3 regions of the Arthrobacter sp. LjRoot14 genome follow, and region 1 is predicted to be linked to each of the others. Evidence: riboswitches for the same ligand, from Rfam matches in the RefSeq annotation. Region 1 holds a riboswitch; each other region holds the start of a gene.

Region 1 (6,235 bases):
GGCATGTTGAGGCTTGCGCCGCCGCGGAGCCGTTCCAGTTCCACGCGCTTGATCCCCACTTCCCTGAGGAGCAGCAGGACGGGGGCGGCACTGCCGGAATCCAGCTCGGCCTGGACGCCTTTGTAGCTGAGCTTCGCCCGGCTCCGGATCCTGGCCCGGCGCACCAGCACGGACTCCACGCGGGCCTCCGCATCCAGGTCGAACTCCCACACGAACGCGGCGCACAACTGTCCGGCCAGCAGGCTGCCGGCCTGCTCGCTGATGGCTTCCGGGTGCAGCGGAATCCGTCCGTCCGGGGCGTAGAACGTCTGCCCCCGCCGCCGCGTTTCGGCGTCGAGCGCTCCTCCCGGCGCCACGAAGGACGGCACATCGGCGATGGCGTAAAAAACCTTGTACCTGTCGCCTGACCGCTCGATGAAGAGGGCCTGGTCCAGGTCAGTGGAGGACGGGGGATCGATGGTCACAAAGCCCACGTCCGTGAGGTCGAGGTCAGGCATCTTGTGCTCCGCAATGGCCGCCAGCGCATCCCGCAGGACTTCGTCAGGGAAGGGCCCGGGCAGCTCCAACTCCGTGCGCAGCGCGTTTAGCGCCTCGGCCAGCCGGTTGGTCTGTTCGTGGACACTTGGAGTCAGGTGATGATGTGACACGAAAGTCAGGTTAGCTCCATTTGCGCCATTAGTCTTGGACGATGAGCTCATCCCCGGCTGACACCGCTCGCTACAACCGTTTCGTCGCAGACCTGTTCGGAATGATGGCCTACGGCGAGCTGTCAGCGTTCGAGAGGTTCTCCGCTGACGCGCGGTATTCGCCCACCCTCCACGACCGGGCCGTGCTCGGCAGGATTGCCGTCGTGGAGTTCCGGCATTACGAGCTGGTGAGCGCCCGCCTTGAGGCCATGGGGATCGACGCCGAGGATGCCATGCTGCCGTTCCAGGCGGCCGTGGACTACTTCCATTCGCGGACGCGCCCGGCCGACTGGTACGAATCCCTGATGAAGGCCTACGTGATCGATACAGTCTCCGCCGACTTCTACCGGGCCATCTCCCGCTATGTTGACGCCGGAACGCGGGACGTCATCGAACAGATCCAGGCCTCCGATGAGACAACGGAGGTTCTTCGCGAACGGCTGAGGAACGCCCTCGCCGACGATCCGAGGCTCGCTTCCAGGCTGGCGCTGTGGGGCAGGCGGCTGCTGGGCGAAGCACTGACCCAGGCGCAGCGTGTCAGCTACGAGCATGCGTTCGTGGGAAGCCTGATCGGCGGCGGGGACAGTGCCGCTGCGAAAGAGCTGGTCAGCGGGCTGATCGCCGGGCTGGCGGAGAAGCATTCCAAACGGATGACGCAGCTCGGCCTGACCGGATAGTCAGGACGCGCCGGCGTCGAGTGCCGCCAGGAGCGACCTCGCGGCCGCGGCGGGGTCGTCGGCCTCGGTGATGGCGCGGACCACGACGATCCGCTCCGCTCCTGCCGCCGCCACCCGCTCAACGTTGCCCAGGTCGATGCCTCCGATGGCGAACCACGGCAGCGCCGGACCGTCGACGCCTGCCCCCGCAGCGCTGCCGGTCGTTTTGCCGGTGGCCTCTGCCGCGTAACGGACGAGGTCGAGGCCGACGGCGGCACGGCCCGGCTTCGTGGGAGTGGCCCACACAGGCCCGACGCAGAAATAGTCCAGGCCCCCGGCAGCACCGGATGCGGCGATGGCGGCGTCGATCTGCCCGGGGCTGTGCGTCGACAGGCCGATCACGGCCTCACCGCCAAGGAACTTCCGGGCGGACGCCAGGGGGAGGTCCTTCTGCCCGACATGAAGCACCGGGGCACCGGAGAGCGAGGCGATGTCCGCGCGGTCGTTGACCGACCACAGACGGCCGTGGCGGCGGGCCGCGGCTTCCAGTACTTCGAGCAGCTCGAGCTCCTCGGCCGCTTCCAGGCCCTTGTCGCGGAGCTGGATGATGTCCACGCCGCCTGCGTAGGCGGCATCGACGAAGTCGGCGAAATCGCCCCGCTCGGTGCGGGCATCAGTGCAGAGGTACAGGCGGGCATCGGTAAGGAGAGCTTGCTCGGTCATGGCACAAGCCTAGTTCCCCTAAACTGGGGGAGTACCGCGGGAGCCCGCCGCAGCTGTCACAAAGCTGCAGGGCTGAGAGGGCGTCAGAGCCGACCGCTTGACCTGATCCGGTTAGTACCGGCGTAGGGAAGGATGACAATGACCCCGCAATCCCCGGCAGGCCGGCCGCCCGCGCGCAGTCGCGGCGAGCACGGCGTGGACATCAGGGCCGACGTTGCCGTGGTCGGCGGAGGAATTATCGGCCACGGCATTGCCTGGGAAGCCGGGCAGTCGGGCAGGTCCGTGGTGATCATCGACGACGCACCGGGAACGGGCGCGAGCTGGGCCGCCGCCGGCATGCTGGCGCCGGTCAGCGAACTCCATTACCAGGAGGAAGACCTCCTGGAACTCATGCTCCACTCCTCGGGACTGTGGCCGGCCTTCGCAGCCGGCCTGGAAACCGGGCGTGCGTCCCGTGAACCCGGCGCCGACGGCCCGGACACCGGCTACCTTACGACGCCGACCCTCGCCGTGGGTGCCGACGCCGCAGACCGCCGGGCGCTCGCCGACCTGCGCGGCGTCCAGCAGGCCGGCGGCCTGACGGTGGAACCGCTGACGGTCAGGGAAGCCCGGGGACGGGAGCCGCTGCTGAGCCCCGGGATATCCTGCGCCTTCGAGATTCCGGCCGACCATCAGGTGGATCCCCGCAAGCTGCTGGCCGTGATCTCGGATTCCCTGCCGGGGTCTGCCGTGCGTGTGCGGGCCGCCGGCCTGCTCTGGGAGGACGGGCGTGTCAGCGGCGTCAGCCTGGCCGGTGGAGGAACCGTGCACGCAGACGAAACGATCATTGCCAACGGACTGGAATCCGCGTCCCTGGGCGGACTGCCGCCCGGACTTCAGCTGCCGCTCCGCCCCGTGTACGGCGACATCCTGCGCCTGCGCGTCCCCGCCTACCTGCAGCCCCTGCTGACATCCACAGTCCGTGGAATGGTCCATGGAGTTCCCGTTTACATCGTGCCCCGGCAGGACGGCACCGTGGTGATCGGGGCCACGCAGCGTGAAGATTCGCTGTCGGGAGCGGGTATCGACGCCCCCGTGACGGCGCCTGTGGGACCCGTAACACCCGCAGGATCGGCCGTTTCCGCCGGCGGCGTCTACCAGCTGCTCCGTGACGCACAGGTGCTGGTTCCCGCCGTCGCGGAACTGGAACTGCTCGAAGCCACGGCGAGGGCCCGTCCGGGAACGCCGGACAACGCGCCGCTGCTGGGCCGGGTAGCGGCCGCAGGAACCGGCCTGGATATTGAGGGCCTGATCATTGCCACCGGATTCTTCCGGCATGGCGTCCTGCTCACCCCTGCAGCGGCGTCCATCTGCAGGCAGCTGATGGACGGCGACGCCGATCCACGCTGGGCTCCGTTCCGGCCCGACCGGTTTTCCGGCCTTTCGGCCGGACCGGCAGCGCCTGCACACACCGTCACAATTGACCCGAACAAGGAAACAGCATGAACATCACACTGAACGGCACGGCACATGCGGTGGCCGACGGCGCGTCCGTCACCACCCTCGTCAGCCAGGTCACCGGCAGGAACCTCGCGCCCAACGGGCAGGCTGCCGACGGCCAAAAACTGGGCGTGGCGGTAGCGCGGAATTCCGAGGTGGTGCCGCGCAGCCAGTGGTTCGTCACGGCGCTGGCCGAGGGCGACGACGTCGAACTTGTTACCGCGGTACAGGGAGGTTGAGCATCATGGCAGGAACAACGGTTGCCGGCACGGCAGGGACCGGTCAGCAGGCGGCGGCGGACGCATTCATTGTGGACGGCATCCCGCTGGGATCACGGTTGATCATGGGCACCGGCGGTGCACCCAGCCTGGACGGGCTGGGAGCTGCCCTGATCGCGTCCGGCACGGAGCTGACCACCGTGGCCATGCGCCGCTATTCGCCGGCCGAAACAGGCTCGCTGTTCCAGCTCCTGGTGGACCACAACATCCGGGTGCTGCCCAACACCGCCGGCTGCTTCACCGCCCGGGACGCCGTGATGACTGCGGAACTGGCGCGGGAGGCACTGGAGACGGACTGGGTGAAGCTTGAAGTGATCGCCGACGAACACACCCTGCTGCCGGACGCCGTGGAGCTGGTGGACGCCACCGAGCAGCTGGTTAACCGCGGGTTCAAGGTGTTCGCCTACACCAATGACGACCCCGTGCTGGCGCTTCGGCTGGAGAACCTCGGAGCCACCGCCGTGATGCCGCTCGGGTCCCCGATCGGCACCGGCCTGGGCATCCTGAACCCGCATAACATTGAGCTCATCGTTTCCAGGGCGTCCGTTCCCGTGGTGCTCGATGCCGGCATCGGCACGGCGTCCGACGCGGCGCTCGCCATGGAACTGGGGTGCGACGCGGTGCTGCTGGCGACAGCAGTGACCCGGGCGCAGAACCCGGCGATGATGGGGCAGGCCTTCAAACACGCGGTCATCGCCGGTAGGCTGGCGAAAGCGGCAGGACGGATTCCGCGCCGCGAGCACGCTCTTGCCTCCTCGGCCATGGAAGGCCGGGCGGAGTTCCTGTAGGCGTACCATCCAAGGAGCCAGCGGTGACAGGCACGGAAGACACTCTTAGCCAAACCCAGATTGACGCCGCGCTCGCAGAGCTGCCCGACTGGCGGTACCAATCGGGTGGCCTGGTGACCGTCTTCAAGGCGCCGACCGCGGCCGCTGCGCTTGAGCTGATTGCCGCCGTCGGGCGCCTGGCTGAGGAACAAAACCACCACCCGGACCTGGACTGGCGCTACAACAGGGTGTTCATCCGCTTCACCTCACACGACGCCGGTACCCAGGTGACAGGGCGGGACGTCGCCGCCGCGGCGGCTGTCAGCGCCGCTGCCGCCGTCGTGGAAGCTGTGGCCGTTCCAGCCAAGTACCCGCCCGGCGCCTCAAGTACTTAGAGCCGCAGCGCGGCGGTGAGCTCCTTCGTGTCATGCAGGGCACGCTTCCGGCCCAGGTACACCGCGGCGGCAAGAGCCGCCCCGGTGCCCAGGACCATGGGCAGCACCCACGGAATCCACGTCAGGCCGGGCTGGTAACCAAGCCCTGCGGCCATGAAGATGATCCAGCTCAGCATCCCCACGGCGGTGGCCACGCCTGCCGGCATTCCGATGCCGTACTTCGCATGCCGCCTGTCGTTGGCCCAGACAACAAAGCCTGCGGCCACAGTCACGAGGGCCACGATTACCAGGGAAAGCATTCAGCGAACTCCTTGCTGCAGGGCGTTTCGGGACAGGTGAAACGGTGGCTTAGAGCTGGCCGAATCCGACGCGGCGGGCCTCCTCGGCGCCGATCTCAACGTAACCCAGGACGTTGGCGGGAATGAGGATCACACGGCCTTTTTCGTCAGTCAGGCGCAGTTCGGCGCCCTTGGTGATGGATTCCTCGACGAGCTTTGCGACCGCGTCAGCATCCTGAGCCGATTCCAGCACAATTTCGCGGCCAATGTTCTGAATGCCGATCTTTACTTCCACAGCGAGGCCTCCCAGCCAATCAAAGTTCTAAAGGTGTTCTCTATTTGTAGTCTAGGTTTCCTTGGGAAAGCGCGAGATTCCGCGCCAAGCTAAACGATAGATCAGGTCACTGGCCACATCGAGGTCCAGGTTTCCATCGGTTTCAAGCCAGTAGCGTGCACTGACCTGCGCCATTCCGGCGAGTCCGCGCCCCAGCAACTGGGCCTCCAGCATAGGGAGCTTGGTGTCCTCGGCGATGACCCGCGCAATGGCGTCGGCAAAAGTCTTGTTGAATGTTTCGAGCCTGGAACTGACGTCGCTGTCATTGATCAGGTCCGATTCAAACACCAGGCGGTGCGCCTGGTCATCGCTGGCAATGAAGTGATAATAGGCGCGCATGACCGCCTGGACGCGTTCGTCGTTGTCGTCGGTGGAATTCAGTGCCCCCATCATGAGCTCGGTCAGAGCACTGAGGTGGCTGTCCAGCAGGGCGAGGTAGAGCTCGCGTTTGGAAGGGAAGTGCTGGTACAGCACCGGTTTGCTGACATGGGCCGTCTCAGCGATCTCGTCCATGGCAGCGCCGTGGTATCCGTTGGCCACAAAGACTTCCTGGGCGGCCGCCAGCAACTGGGCGCGTCGTTCGTCACGCGGGAGCCGCGCCGAACGCGCACCGCCGGCCCGCGCTGGTCCCGCGGCTGC
Region 2 (6,235 bases), 350 kb from region 1:
GGTTGTTCCGGGTTTGGAAGCTGCAGCTCGGGAAGGTAGACCTTGCCGCCGGCTGCCAGGAATTCGTTGCTCTTTTCACGCATGCCTGCCGCCATCTCGGCGAGTGCCGACTGTGCTTCGGCGGAACCGTACTCGTCCCTGATGTCCTGGCTGATGCGCATGGAGCAGAACTTGGGCCCGCACATGGAGCAGAAGTGCGCGGTCTTGGCCGGTTCCGCGGGGAGGGTCTCGTCATGGAAGGATTCGGCGGTGACCGGGTCCAGTGAGAGGGCGAACTGGTCCCGCCAGCGGAATTCGAACCGGGCCTTGGACAGGGCGTCGTCGCGTTCGTGCGCGCCGGGGTGGCCCTTGGCCAGGTCGGCGGCGTGGGCGGCAATCTTGTAGGTAATGACGCCGGTCTTGACATCGTCCTTGTTGGGCAGCCCCAGGTGTTCCTTGGGCGTGACGTAGCAGAGCATGGCCGTGCCGTAGCGGGCGATTTCCGTGGCGCCGATGGCGGACGTGATGTGGTCGTAGCCCGGGGCTATGTCCGTGACCAGCGGCCCCAGCGTGTAGAACGGTGCTCCCTTGCAGAGTTCCTGCTGGCGTTCCACGTTTTCACGGACCAGATGGAACGGCACGTGGCCGGGTCCTTCCACCATCACCTGCACGTCGAACTCCCAGGCGCGCTGCGTCAGTTCGGCCAGGGTATCCAGCTCCGCGAACTGGGCGGCGTCGTTCGCGTCCGCGGTCGCACCTGGCCGCAGCCCGTCGCCCAGCGAGAACGCGACGTCGTACTTGGCGAAAATTTCGCACAGCTCGTCGAAGTGCGTGTACAGGAAGTTCTCCTGGTGGTGGGCAAGGCACCAGCCGGCCATGATGGAGCCGCCGCGGGAGACTACGCCGGTCACCCGGTTGGCCGTCAGCGGCACATACCGCAGCAGCACCCCGGCGTGGATGGTCATGTAGTCCACGCCCTGCTCGCACTGTTCGATCACGGTGTCGCGGAAGATTTCCCACGTCAGTTGGTTGGCCTCGCCGTTGACCTTTTCCAGGGCCTGATAGATGGGAACGGTGCCGATCGGGACGGGCGAGTTGCGGATGATCCACTCACGGGTGGTGTGGATGTCATCGCCGGTGGACAGGTCCATCACGGTGTCGGCGCCCCACTGTGTGGCCCATTGCAGCTTGTCGACCTCCTCCGCGATGGAGCTCGTGACGGCCGAGTTGCCGATGTTGGCGTTGATCTTCACCAGGAAGGCCTTGCCGATGATCATCGGCTCGGATTCCGGGTGGTTGATGTTGTTGGGGATGATGGCGCGGCCCGCAGCCACTTCGCTGCGGACCAGCTCCACGTCGCAGTTTTCGCGGAGGGCAACGAACTGCATCTCGGGCGTCACCACACCCTGCCGGGCGTAGTGCATCTGCGTGACTGTCCTGCCTTCGACGGCGCGGCGGGGCACGGGCTGCGCGCCCTTCCACTCCGCGGACGCGGCGCCGCGGCGCACTGCCGACCTGCCGTCATCGAGCAGGTTCCGTTCCCTTCCGCCATAGGGCTCGGTGTCTGCCCGCGACTCGATCCACCGGGTCCTGAACGGCTCCAGGCCCACCACGGGATCGCTGCCGGGCCCGGCAGTCCGGTACACGCGGAACGGCGGGTTGGCTGCCCCGCCCGGTGAGTCCTCAAGGGCGATTTCGGTCACCGGAACCCGGATCCCGGTGGCCTCATCGGCGATGAATGCCAGCGAGTGGGACTTCATGGACTGCGCTTCGGCAGGTGCCGAATTGCCGGGTGCGGTCTTGTTTTGGGCACGGATCAGCTGTGTTTCTTGTGTATTCACGGAATACTCACTTCCTTCGCCGGCATTACCCGGACAGGTTCAACGGTCGCAGGCCGCGTCAGCCCGATCTCAGCCCTTGCAAGGGCACCCGTGTGGTCGTAGACGAAGCTACCACAGGGCCGGGGCGGGTCCATGTCACATGCAGGTCACAACAGGGGAGGGTGCCCGGCCGGTCTAGGCTTGAAGCATGCGTGACGTCATCGAATTCAGCGGAACCGTGCTCACCGCCCCGGACCGGGAACGGCAGGGCCTCTGGGCTGTGGACGGCAGGCTGACGTTCACACGGCCGGCCGCTCCGCCTGACCTGGTGTTGAACGGCTGGGTGCTGCCTGGCCTGGTGGATGCGCATTGCCACATCGGGCTGGGACCAGCCGGTGACGTTCCGGATTCCGTGGCCGAGGAACAGGCCCTCACGGACAGGAATGCCGGCACGCTGCTCGTCCGGGATGCCGGCGCCGTCCACGACACCCGCTGGCTCCAGCAGCGGCCGGAGCTGCCGCGCATCATCCGCGCCGGCCGCCACATCGCCAGGACGCGCCGCTACCTGCAGGGATTCGCTGTCGAAGTTGAGCCGGACGGACTGGTCGAGGCCGTGCGGAAGCAGGCGCTGGCGGGTGACGGCTGGGTCAAGCTCGTAGGGGACTGGATCGACCGGGACGCCGGCGACCTGGCGCCTTCGTTCCCCGCCGCAGTGGTGCGGGACGCTGTCCGCGCAGCCCACGACGAAGGCGCCAGGGTGACCGCCCACTGTTTCGCGGAGGACACCCTGGATGACATGCTCGACGCCGGCATCGACTGCATCGAACACGGAACCGGCCTGCTGCCGCGCCACATCCCCCGTTTCGTGGAACAGCGCGTCCCCATCATTCCCACGCTGATCAACATTGCGACATTCCCCGACATTGCGGCCCGTGCGAAAGCGAAGTTTCCGGTGTACGCGGCCCACATGCAAAGGCTCTGGGAACGGCGGAACGAGCGCATCCTCGAGGCCTTCGAAGCCGGCGTCGCGATCTACGCCGGGACCGATGCGGGCAGTGTCATCAGCCACGGCAGGATCGTGGACGAGATCCAGGCGCTCCACGCCGCCGGCCTGCCGGCGGCCTCAGCCCTGGACGCCGCTTCCTGGGCCGCGCGTGAGTGGCTGGGAGCGGACGGCATCGCCGAAGGTGCCAGCGCCGACGTCGTGCTGTGCGAACTGGACCCCAGGCTCAACCCGGCAACACTGCGGGACCTCAAGCACACCGTTCTTCGGGGCCGGCAGCTCCGCTAGGAATAAATTGAAGCTTCAAGTAATTTACTCTATGTAATCGTCGCCGGTCGCCGGCGGCCGAGTTTCCGGAGTTTGGAGTTGGAATGACCGTGGAATCCAGCAGCAAGGACCTGCTGCCCGCCGATCTCACCATGGGCACGGTGATGCTCAAGGTGGGCGACATGAAGCTGATGACGGACTATTACCAGCGCGCGCTCGGGCTGGACGTCGTGGCTGAGCAGGACGGCGGGGTGTACCTCGGCCGCCGGGGTGCACCCCTGGTCCACCTGGCCGCGGCCCCCGGGTTGAACCTCCCGGCCCGCGGCGAGGCGGGGCTGTTCCACACGGCACTGCTGTTCGAGGACCGGTCGTCGCTCGCTGCCACGGTGGCCTCTGCCGCCCGGTATGAACCGAAGCTTTTCACGGGAAGCGCGGACCACCTCGTCAGCGAGGCCTTCTACTTCAACGACCCCGAGGGCAACGGCATCGAGCTCTACCGGGACCGACCCCGCGCCGCCTGGTCCTGGGAGGGGGCCAATGTGGTCATGGACAGCCTTGCCCTGCCGCCGCAGCGGTTCCTGCAGGACCACCTGACCGAGGACGCGGTGGGCGGGCAGCGCGAGGCAGCAGCCGCCGTCGGGCACATCCACCTGCAGGTCGGCGACGTCCAGTCGGCACACGACTTCTACGTGGGCACTCTTGGCTTCGAAAAGACCGCGGGATGGCACGGGCAGGCCCTGTTCGTCTCGGCCGGCGGCTACCACCACCATATGGCCATGAACGTCTGGAACAGCAGGGGTGCCGGGCCCCGCCGGGACACCCTGGGGCTGGGTGAAGTCCTGATCGAAGTGCCGGGAACGGACGACGTCGGCGCGCTCGCCGACCGTTTGCGGGTCGCCGGCGTTGCTTCGCACCATACGGGAGCCGAGCTGCGGTTTGAGGATCCGTGGCGCAACCGGATCCGCGTCGCCGTCCGCTGAGGCGGCGCCGAGCTGCGCGTTCTTCTGGGCTAGGCTGAAGCCGGAAGTCCGTGGAGGCTGCGAAGCTGCCCTGCCGGACCATGACACCGCCGACGGAATGAGGATGATTTCCATGGGTTTCACCGAAATCTTTGTTTCCACCCACGACGAGGCGCTCAAGCGCGCGGCGGCACTCGACGGCGGAGGCCTCGCTGCTCCGGACGCGCTTCGGATTCCGGACATCAGCGATTTTGAGATTGAGCAGCTGGGTGACCTCGCCGGAGCGGCGGTCCACGCGTCAGGAGCGGACTATGAGCTCGCCATGGTGGACGTGGCCAGCGATTCGCTCCTGGGTGTGCCGGCCGCCATGGTGCGTGCGCTCGCCGAACTCCTCAGCTATGAGACCGAAGGCGAGGGCAATGTCCTGGAGGACGTGGCGGCCAGGTGGGCGGCGGAGGAGGACATGCCTTTTGGCTCCGAAGAGGCCCTCGGGTATGTCCAGCGGCTCGCGCAGATGGCCGGCAGCGTGGACCCGAACGCGCGGACCGGGCTGTACGTCTGGTCGTCCTGAACGGCCCGCCGGGTGTCAAGTCGAAATCCCGCCGCTGATCTGGCACAATAAACAGGTACTCGATCTGCGTGGCCCCTCTCTCCGCGTCCGGATCCTGTCCTTTTAGAACCCCCTAGTACGGCCCGCCCCACGGGTGCAGAACGCCGGGCTCGACCCCGTTTCAGAAACAGGAGTGACCACAAAAGTGGCCGTAAAGATTCGCCTTAAGCGCTTTGGCAAGATGCGCGCACCGTACTACCGCATCGTCGTCATGGACGCACGCTCCAAGCGTGACGGCCGTGCCATCGAAGAGATCGGCAAGTACCACCCCACCGAAGAGCCCTCATACATCGAGGTCGACACGGACCGTGCCCAGTACTGGCTCGGCGTCGGCGCACAGCCGTCCGAGCAGGTTGCTGCGATCCTCAAGATCACCGGTGACTGGCAGAAGTTCAAGGGTCTCCCCGGCCAGGAGGGCACCTTGAAGACCAAGGCTCCCAAGGCTGCCTTCGTTACCCCGGAAAAGGGTTCCGTGATCATCCCGGAAGCCATCACCAAGAAGGCCAAGAAGGACGAGGCAGCCGACGCTTCCACCGAAGCTGAAGCAGAGACCACCGAGGCTGAGTAAATTGCTGGCAGAAGCGCTCGAACACCTTGTCCGCGGGATCGTTGACAGTCCCGAGGACGTCAAGGTCAGTGCCAAGAACAACCGCCGCGGGGACACCCTCGAGGTGCGGGTTCACCAGGACGACCTTGGACGGGTGATCGGTCGTCAGGGCCGCACGGCACGCGCACTGCGCACCGTCGTGGCGGCGCTGGCCGGCGGCGAGCAGGTCAGGGTCGACGTCGTCGACACGGACCGCCGCCGGTAAACGCCCCGCAATACTTGTCTCAAGTCCGGCCCCTTCACCAGATTATGGTGGAGGGGCCGGACTGTTTTCGGCCGCAGTAGAACCACAACAGAACGAACCCCGGAACAGAGGAACAGATGCAGCTTCAGGTGGCACGAATCGGCAAACCGCACGGCATCCGCGGCGAAGTGACCGTCCAGGTCCTGACCGACGCGCCGGAGGACCGATTCATTCCGGGCACCCGGTTCATGGTTGAACCCGCGTCGGCGGGGCCGCTCACCGTTGACAGTGCCCGCTGGAACAAGGACATCCTGCTGTTGGGCTTCGAAGGCATCGAGACGCGCAACCAGGCCGAAGCCCTGCGCGGTGCCAAACTATTCATTGAGACCGAGGAACTCGAGGAGGAAGACGACGAAGGCTGGTACGAGCACGAGCTCGTCGGCCTCGAAGTCCGCGTTGGCGACGCCGTGGTCGGCAGGATTTCCGGCCTCCGTACCCTTCCGGTCCAGGACCTCATTGTGGTGGAGGCGCCGGACGGCCAGGAAATCCTGATTCCCTTCGTCGAGGAAATCGTGCCTGAGGTCAATGTCGGCGAGAAGTACATCCTGGTCACCCCGCCGCCCGGCCTGTTCGAAATCAACGTTGACGATTCCGGCGAAACGCCGGGCGCCGGCGGGTCCGGAGCGGACGAGGCGGAGCCGGGCAAGCCTCAGGCCGGAGACAACGCCTAAATGAGGATCGACGTCGTCAGCATCTTCCCGGAGTACCTTGCGCCCCTGGAACTTTCGCTGATCGGGAAGGCACGC
Region 3 (6,235 bases), 1.2 Mb from region 1:
TGGCCCATCTGCTCCAGGGTGGCGAGTTCGATCTCCATGAACTCGATGGGAACCCGGCGGATGGTGACCTCGGAATTGGTCACGATGCCGGCCGTGATGAGGCTCATCGCTTCGATGGGGTCCTCGGACGGGAAGTACTCGATATTGACGTCGATGGAAGGCAGCCCGGTGATTTTCAGGGTGGTGGTCCCCACGCCGTCGATCTCCACGCCCAGGCCCTGCAGGTAGAAGCAGAGATCCTGGACCATGTAGTTGGGGCTGGCGTTGCGGATCACCGTGGTGCCGCGGCGGTGGGCGGCCGCCATGATGGCGTTTTCGGTGACTGTGTCACCGCGTTCGCTCAGCACAAAGGTGCGGTTGTCGCCGTCGGCCGGCGGTGCCTGCACCGAATAGAAGCCGGACGTGGCTTCCACCGACAGGCCGAACTGGCGCAGGGCCTGCATGTGCGGCTCCACGGTGCGGGTGCCAAGGTCGCAGCCGCCCGCGTACGGGAGGCGGTACTCCGCGGACTCGTCCAGGAGCGGCCCCAGCAGCATGATCACGCTGCGGGTGCGGCGGGCAGCCTCCACGTCCATGGAATCCAGGTCCAGCACGGCGGGGCGGCGGATCTGCAGATCGTTGGCATTGAGCCAGGTGCATTCGACGCCGATGCTGGTCAGGACCTCCACGATCCGGTTCACTTCCTCGATCCGGGCCAGCCGGCGCAACGTGGTGGTGCCACGGTTGATGAGGCTGGCGCAGAGAAGGGCAACTCCGGCGTTCTTGCTGCTGTTGACGTCCACCGAACCGGACAGCGTGCGGCCGCCCTCCACCCGGAGGTGCGTCATCTGCGGCCGGCCCACTTTGACGATGCTGCGGCCAACAATGGCCTCGAGCCGCTGGATCATTTTGAGGCTGAGGTTCTGCTTGCCCTGTTCCATCCGGGCGATGGCGCTTTGGCTGGTGCCCAGCTCGGCTGCCAGCTGCCCCTGGGTCCAGCCCTTCTCCCCGCGGGCATCGCGGAGCAGCAGGCCAACGTGTTCAGCAGTCTCTTGAGTCATACAAGGAAAATATCACGCATGAGCTATTTGGCCATTCGAAACGCCGGAAAGTGCACTCAAACTCACAAAATATTCACTTCGTGCGATATGCGGCGCCGGCCCCCGGAGGCTATTGCTGCTCGAGGAACACCATGTTCCAGGTCCCCGCACCGACTGCCGCGGACACTGCCGCGGCGGCAATCAGCACGCCGCCGAGGACCACCCAGATGTCCAGCTTGCTGAACGTGGACTCACGCGCCCAGGTCCGCTGCGCGCCGCCGAACCCCCGAGCCTCCATGGTGACGGCAAGCCGTGACGCCCGGCGCACAGCCTGGACCAGGAGTCCGAAGCTCTGCCCCAGCGTGGCCCGGAGGCGCTGCGCCGGACTGCCGTGCGAGCCCACACCGCGAGCGCGCCGGGCCATGCCGATCGTCTGCCATTCTTCGGCCATCAGCCCCACGAGCCGCATGGCGGCCAGCGTACCCAGCACGAAGCGGTGCGGCAGCTTCGCTTTCTGGGCGAGGGCGTCTGCCAGGTCAGTCGGGTCCGTGCAACTCATCAACAGCACCGCGGGGAGGGCGATCGCCACCCCCCGGAGCAGAAATCCCAGCCCCAGCTCCAGCGAACCTTCACTGATGGACCAGATGCCGACGTCGAGCAGTATCCTTCCGGCGTCAGGCGCCAGAATCGAGGTGCTCCAGCCGCCCAGTGCAGCCGCCAGGATCAGCGGCCAGCCACGCTGCCAGAGCAACGCGACGGTCAGTCCCGCCAGCGGAAAGAGCAGCAGCTCGAAGGCCAGCGCCACGGAGGCGGACACCCAGTCGATGGACAGCGCCAGCACCACGGTCATCAGCATGACGACGGCGAACTTGGCCAGCGGATTGGCCCGGGTGAGCAGGGCGTGGTTCGCCTGCAGGGTCAGCGCTTGCCTCATGGTGCAGCCACCTTCGGGTTGCGCAGTCCTGGCCGCCCGGGTTCGGGCGCGCCCAGTTTCAGCTCGGTACCGCCCAGGACGTCGCTGAACTCCTGGTCGTGGGTCACCGACACCACGGCGGTGCCGGCGTCGAGGAGTTCGGAGAGGAAGGAGGCGAGCTCGGCCCAGGTGTTGGCGTCCTGGCCGAACGTGGGCTCGTCCAGGATCAGCACGCGGGGATGCGCGGCCAGGACGGTGGCGACGGACAGCCGGCGCTTCTCCCCGCCGGAGAGTGTGTAGGGGTTGGCGTCCACCAGCTTGGTCAGCCGGAGGCGCTCCAGGAGTTCGTCCACGCGGTCCTCGCCGTGGCCCAGGTGCCGCGGGCCGAACATCAGCTCATCCAGCACCCGGCCGGTGACGAACTGGTGCTCCGGTTCCTGGAACACGGTGCCGATCCGGGAGATCAGCTGCTCCGCCTTCCACTTGTACGGGTCGATGCCGGCACCTTGGCTGAGGTCGACCGTGGCGGAAACCGAGCCCTCCACCGGCTGGAGCAGCCCGGCGAGGGTCAGGGCAAACGTGGACTTTCCGGAACCGTTGGGACCCGTGATGGTCAATGCCTGGCCGGCGCGGACCTGCGCCGTGATGCCGGACTGCACGGGGACCGGCGGGACAGCCTTGAAGCGCCGCCGGCGGGGGCGTTCGCGGGACACGGCAAGGTTTTCGGCGGCCAGCAGGAGGTTCCCGGCACCCGGCTCGCCCTGCGTTCCAGTGGCACCCGGCACTCCTGCGTCACCCGTTCGAGCCCGGGTGGCGGGCACGTACCCGGGCACCCAGACGCCGGCGGAGACGAGCACGTCCCGCGCCTCTGCCAGGACCCGGTCCGGAGGGCCGTCCAGGAGCACCGCGGTGTCCGTGGCAGATCCCGGCTGCAGCACCACGATCCGGTCCACAAGGTCCTTCCACACGCCCACGCGGTGTTCCACCACCACCAGCGTTGCCCCGGTCTTGTCCAGGCACCGGCCCACGGCGTCACGGACTTCCAGGACGCCGGCAGGGTCCAGGTTGGCAGTGGGCTCGTCGAGGAGCAGCAGTCCCGGGCGCATGGCGAGGATCCCGGCAAGCGCGAGGCGCTGCTTCTGCCCGCCGGACAGAGCTGACGTCGGGTGGTCCAGCGGCAGGTGGGCCAGCCCGACGTCGTCGAGCGCCTCTCCGACACGCGTCCAGATGTCCGCGCGCGGCACGGCAAGGTTCTCGGCGCCGAAGGCGACGTCGTCCCCCACGCGGGAAAGGACCACCTGCGTCTCCGGGTCCTGCTGCATGAGGCCGGCGCGGCCGCGCTGAGCACGCGGCGGGGCACCGTCGATGAGCAGGGAACCGGTCTCGTCGGAGTCGTCGGCATCCGGCGTTCCGTCGTGGGCTCCGGAGTCGCTGTCCCCGAGCACCCCGGCGAGTGCGTGCAGCAGCGTGGACTTGCCCGCGCCGGAGGGACCCAGCAGCAGCACGCGTTCGCCCGGCTGAATGTCCAGGTCCAGGCCGTGGACGGCGGGCCGGGACCGGCCGGCATGCCGCCAGCCCCAGCCGCGTGCCGTAACCGCTGCCGGGCGGACGGTGTCGGAAGGCGTCATGAGCAGTGTCCGTTCATCAGGAGAAGACAGGCTCCGTCGCTGCCTTGCGGGAGGCGAAGGAGCTCAGCACACCGGTCCGGGCCAGTCCGCGGGTGGCCAGCCAGGACAGTCCGCCGGCGATGATGGCGCCGGAGATGGCCGTGAAGATGATGTAGGCCAGCTTGTCGCCGGCAGCGTAGGCGATGTTCCAGCCCCACGGTGCGAACGAGTCGTTCAGGCCGCAGAAGAGGCCTGCAGCGGCGCCGGCCAGCAGCGAAACGGGCAGATTGAACTTCTTGTAAACGAACACCGCGAAGATGATCTCCGCGCCGAGCCCCTGCACGAAGCCGGAGAACAGCACCGACGCGCCGTACTGCGAGCCCATGATCAGCTCACCCGTGGCGGCCACTGTTTCGCAGAACAGGGCGGCTCCGGGCTTGCGGATGATCAGCATGCCCAGGACGGCGGGAATCATCCAGCCGCCTGCGATAAGGCCGGTCAGCGGCGGGTAGACGGCGTTCATGGGCGGCGAAACTGCGGCAGCCCCCTGGGACCAGGCCCAGAAAATCACGCCTCCGGCTACTGCGATCAACGCGGCAACCACAATGTCCACCACGCGCCAGTTGCACTTGCTGTTGCCAAGCGTCTGCTTGGCCGTCATTCCAGTCATTTTCTTCCTCCTGAGGTACAGGAGGGGAGAGTGTTCCCCGGACCGTCCGCGGCTTCCGCCGCCTGCTGCCGGACACTCTGAGAACTCGACTCCCTTGCGCCGGTACTAACCGGATCAGGTTCGAGGGTCTGCGGCTGTCCGCACTCTCAGCGCCCGCCTCCGGTTCCCTGGAATGTTCCAGTGATGCCCGACGGCGACGCTCCCCTGTCGTATCAATTCGCCCTTGTGGGCGTGGATCAGTTTACACCCGCGGGCCCGCGAAATCCCGGGGAGGGTGTCACAATGCGCGGTGATGCGGCCGGGTTGATGCGGCTAGGCTAGGGGAAGCCCTGTTTCCGTTGTTTCCCACCTGTAAGGGGTACTGGAGTGAGTTTTTTCATCAAGCTGCTTGGAACCGGAGTGAGCCTGCTTGCCGGATTCGCCGGCACCAAGGCCGTTGACGTCGTCTGGGAAAAGATCACCGGCCGCAAGCCCCCGAAGGGCGACAAGGACGACGTCCCCACCACCCTGCGCAGCGCCCTGACCTTTGCGCTGATCTCGGCGGCTGTCAGCGCCATCATCCAGGTCCTGGCCAACCGGGGCACGCAGCGTGCCATCACCCGCTTCGCCAAGAGCCAGGACATCGTCTAGGCCCACCCGGGAGAGTTTTTGTCCAGGTAACGGGAGGTAATTGACCTCCAAGTCGCGTTATCTGGACAAAAACTCCACCGGGGGTGGCGGCCCGGAACTTCTTGCGGGCGCCCCTTAGGCTGCGCCGTCGTCACCCTCGACGGCGGCGCGCTTTTCTGATTCCTGCCTTGTGGCGGCCTTCTTGTCGGCTGCCTTCAGCACTACGGCCTCCAGTTCATCCGTGGTGAGCAGTTCCTTGTGCAGGTGCTTGGTGCGGTAACCCGCCCTGCCCACCATGTGGGCGGACACCGGAACGGTGAGCACCTGGAAGATCCACGCCACGAACAGCACGGGCCACACCCACCAGGTCCGCAGCTGCAGGCCCACCGAGGCCAGCAGCAGGAAGAGTCCCAGCACCTGGGGCTTCGTGGCGGCGTGCATCCTGCTCATCAGGTCGGGGAAGCGCAACAGGCCGATCGCCGCACCGAGGGACATCAGGGCGCCCACCACCATAAAGACGGCCGACACTGCATCAATGACTGTGTCCACGGCGGATGGTTCAGGATTCATGGGGCTGCTCCCGCCGGTCGGCCACGAAGCGCGCCACGGTCACGGACCCGATGAATCCGATGATGGACAGCGCCACGAGCAGCATCAGGTTGTTCAGGTGCCGGTTGACGGCCATGTCGATGCAGAGCGTGGCACCGATGATGGCCAGCAGCACGTCAGAGGCCAGCACCCGGTCCAGCAGGGACGGGCCGATGGCGATCCGGACAATCGCCCCGGCTGCCGCCAGGGACAGGATCACGGCCGTTACGGTCAGGACGACGTCCATCATGCGCCCACCTCCTGTTTCAGTGCGGCCAGTTCCTCGCGGGTGCCCATGATCCTGATCAGTGCCGCCTCGGCATCCCGGACCTCTTTGCGCAGGTTCACAATGTCCTCTCCGCTCCGCACATTCAGCCCGTGGATGTAGAGCGTGGACGTGGAGCGGTCCACCTCCACCACCAGCGAGCCCGGAATCAGCGAGATGACGTGGCCGGTGGCCGTCACCATCAGGTCCGAGTGGCTTCGCAGCTTGACGGCGACGACGGCGTTGGTCACCCTGGGCCCGCGGGCCAACGCGAGGTACAGCACCTGGAAGCTGGCGGCCACCACCTTGGCCAGGAACACCAGGGCGAAGGGGACTGCCCGCACGATGCTGAAGCGGCCGCCCAGCTCCACCGGGGGCAGGTAGAAAAGCCGTGCCACCACGACGGCGATCAGCGCACCGAACAGCAGGTTACCGGGACTGAAATCCTGCCAGAGCGCGGCCCAGACGAACACCAGCCAGACCAGCAGGGGCAGTTCCTGCCGGATTGAGATCCGTCGGCGGTTCATTTCTTCCCCTCCTGCTGCACAGGTTCAGGCTGCACAG

What was found. A riboswitch is a leader RNA that binds a small molecule or an ion and turns the genes downstream of it on or off. The one in region 1 is predicted to bind thiamine pyrophosphate.
Region 2: it holds a riboswitch for thiamine pyrophosphate, as region 1 does, so the genes downstream of both, thiC (phosphomethylpyrimidine synthase ThiC) here and ACSQ12_RS14465 (FAD-dependent oxidoreductase) in region 1, are expected to answer to the same signal.
Region 3: it holds a riboswitch for thiamine pyrophosphate, as region 1 does, so the genes downstream of both, ACSQ12_RS20220 (ECF transporter S component) here and ACSQ12_RS14465 (FAD-dependent oxidoreductase) in region 1, are expected to answer to the same signal.

The regions. Positions count from the first base shown of each region.
Region 1 is NZ_CAXURL020000001.1:3,212,756-3,218,990, reverse strand. Features, by position in the region: gene ACSQ12_RS14480 (RNB domain-containing ribonuclease) at 1-647, opposite strand, end outside; gene ACSQ12_RS14475 (ferritin-like domain-containing protein) at 689-1,363, shown strand; gene thiE (thiamine phosphate synthase) at 1,364-2,065, opposite strand; TPP riboswitch at 2,092-2,211, shown strand; gene ACSQ12_RS14465 (FAD-dependent oxidoreductase) at 2,198-3,550, shown strand; gene thiS (sulfur carrier protein ThiS) at 3,547-3,783, shown strand; gene ACSQ12_RS14455 (thiazole synthase) at 3,789-4,610, shown strand; gene ACSQ12_RS14450 (4a-hydroxytetrahydrobiopterin dehydratase) at 4,634-4,984, shown strand; gene ACSQ12_RS14445 (hypothetical protein) at 4,981-5,283, opposite strand; gene ACSQ12_RS14440 (DUF3107 domain-containing protein) at 5,333-5,557, opposite strand; gene ACSQ12_RS14435 (TetR/AcrR family transcriptional regulator) at 5,609-6,235, opposite strand, start outside.
Region 2 is NZ_CAXURL020000001.1:2,862,561-2,868,795, reverse strand. Features, by position in the region: gene thiC (phosphomethylpyrimidine synthase ThiC) at 1-1,820, opposite strand, end outside; TPP riboswitch at 1,815-1,922, opposite strand; gene ACSQ12_RS12925 (amidohydrolase family protein) at 2,008-3,090, shown strand; gene ACSQ12_RS12920 (VOC family protein) at 3,174-4,049, shown strand; gene ACSQ12_RS12915 (hypothetical protein) at 4,162-4,599, shown strand; gene rpsP (30S ribosomal protein S16) at 4,784-5,206, shown strand; gene ACSQ12_RS12905 (RNA-binding protein) at 5,208-5,450, shown strand; gene rimM (ribosome maturation factor RimM) at 5,567-6,160, shown strand; gene trmD (tRNA (guanosine(37)-N1)-methyltransferase TrmD) at 6,161-6,235, shown strand, end outside.
Region 3 is NZ_CAXURL020000001.1:4,450,172-4,456,406, forward strand. Features, by position in the region: gene ACSQ12_RS20205 (UDP-N-acetylglucosamine 1-carboxyvinyltransferase) at 1-1,040, opposite strand, end outside; gene ACSQ12_RS20210 (energy-coupling factor transporter transmembrane component T family protein) at 1,150-1,953, opposite strand; gene ACSQ12_RS20215 (ABC transporter ATP-binding protein) at 1,950-3,560, opposite strand; gene ACSQ12_RS20220 (ECF transporter S component) at 3,577-4,209, opposite strand; TPP riboswitch at 4,283-4,425, opposite strand; gene ACSQ12_RS20225 (DUF4235 domain-containing protein) at 4,576-4,839, shown strand; gene mnhG (monovalent cation/H(+) antiporter subunit G) at 4,954-5,388, opposite strand; gene ACSQ12_RS20235 (monovalent cation/H+ antiporter complex subunit F) at 5,378-5,656, opposite strand; gene ACSQ12_RS20240 (Na+/H+ antiporter subunit E) at 5,653-6,198, opposite strand; gene ACSQ12_RS20245 (Na+/H+ antiporter subunit D) at 6,195-6,235, opposite strand, start outside.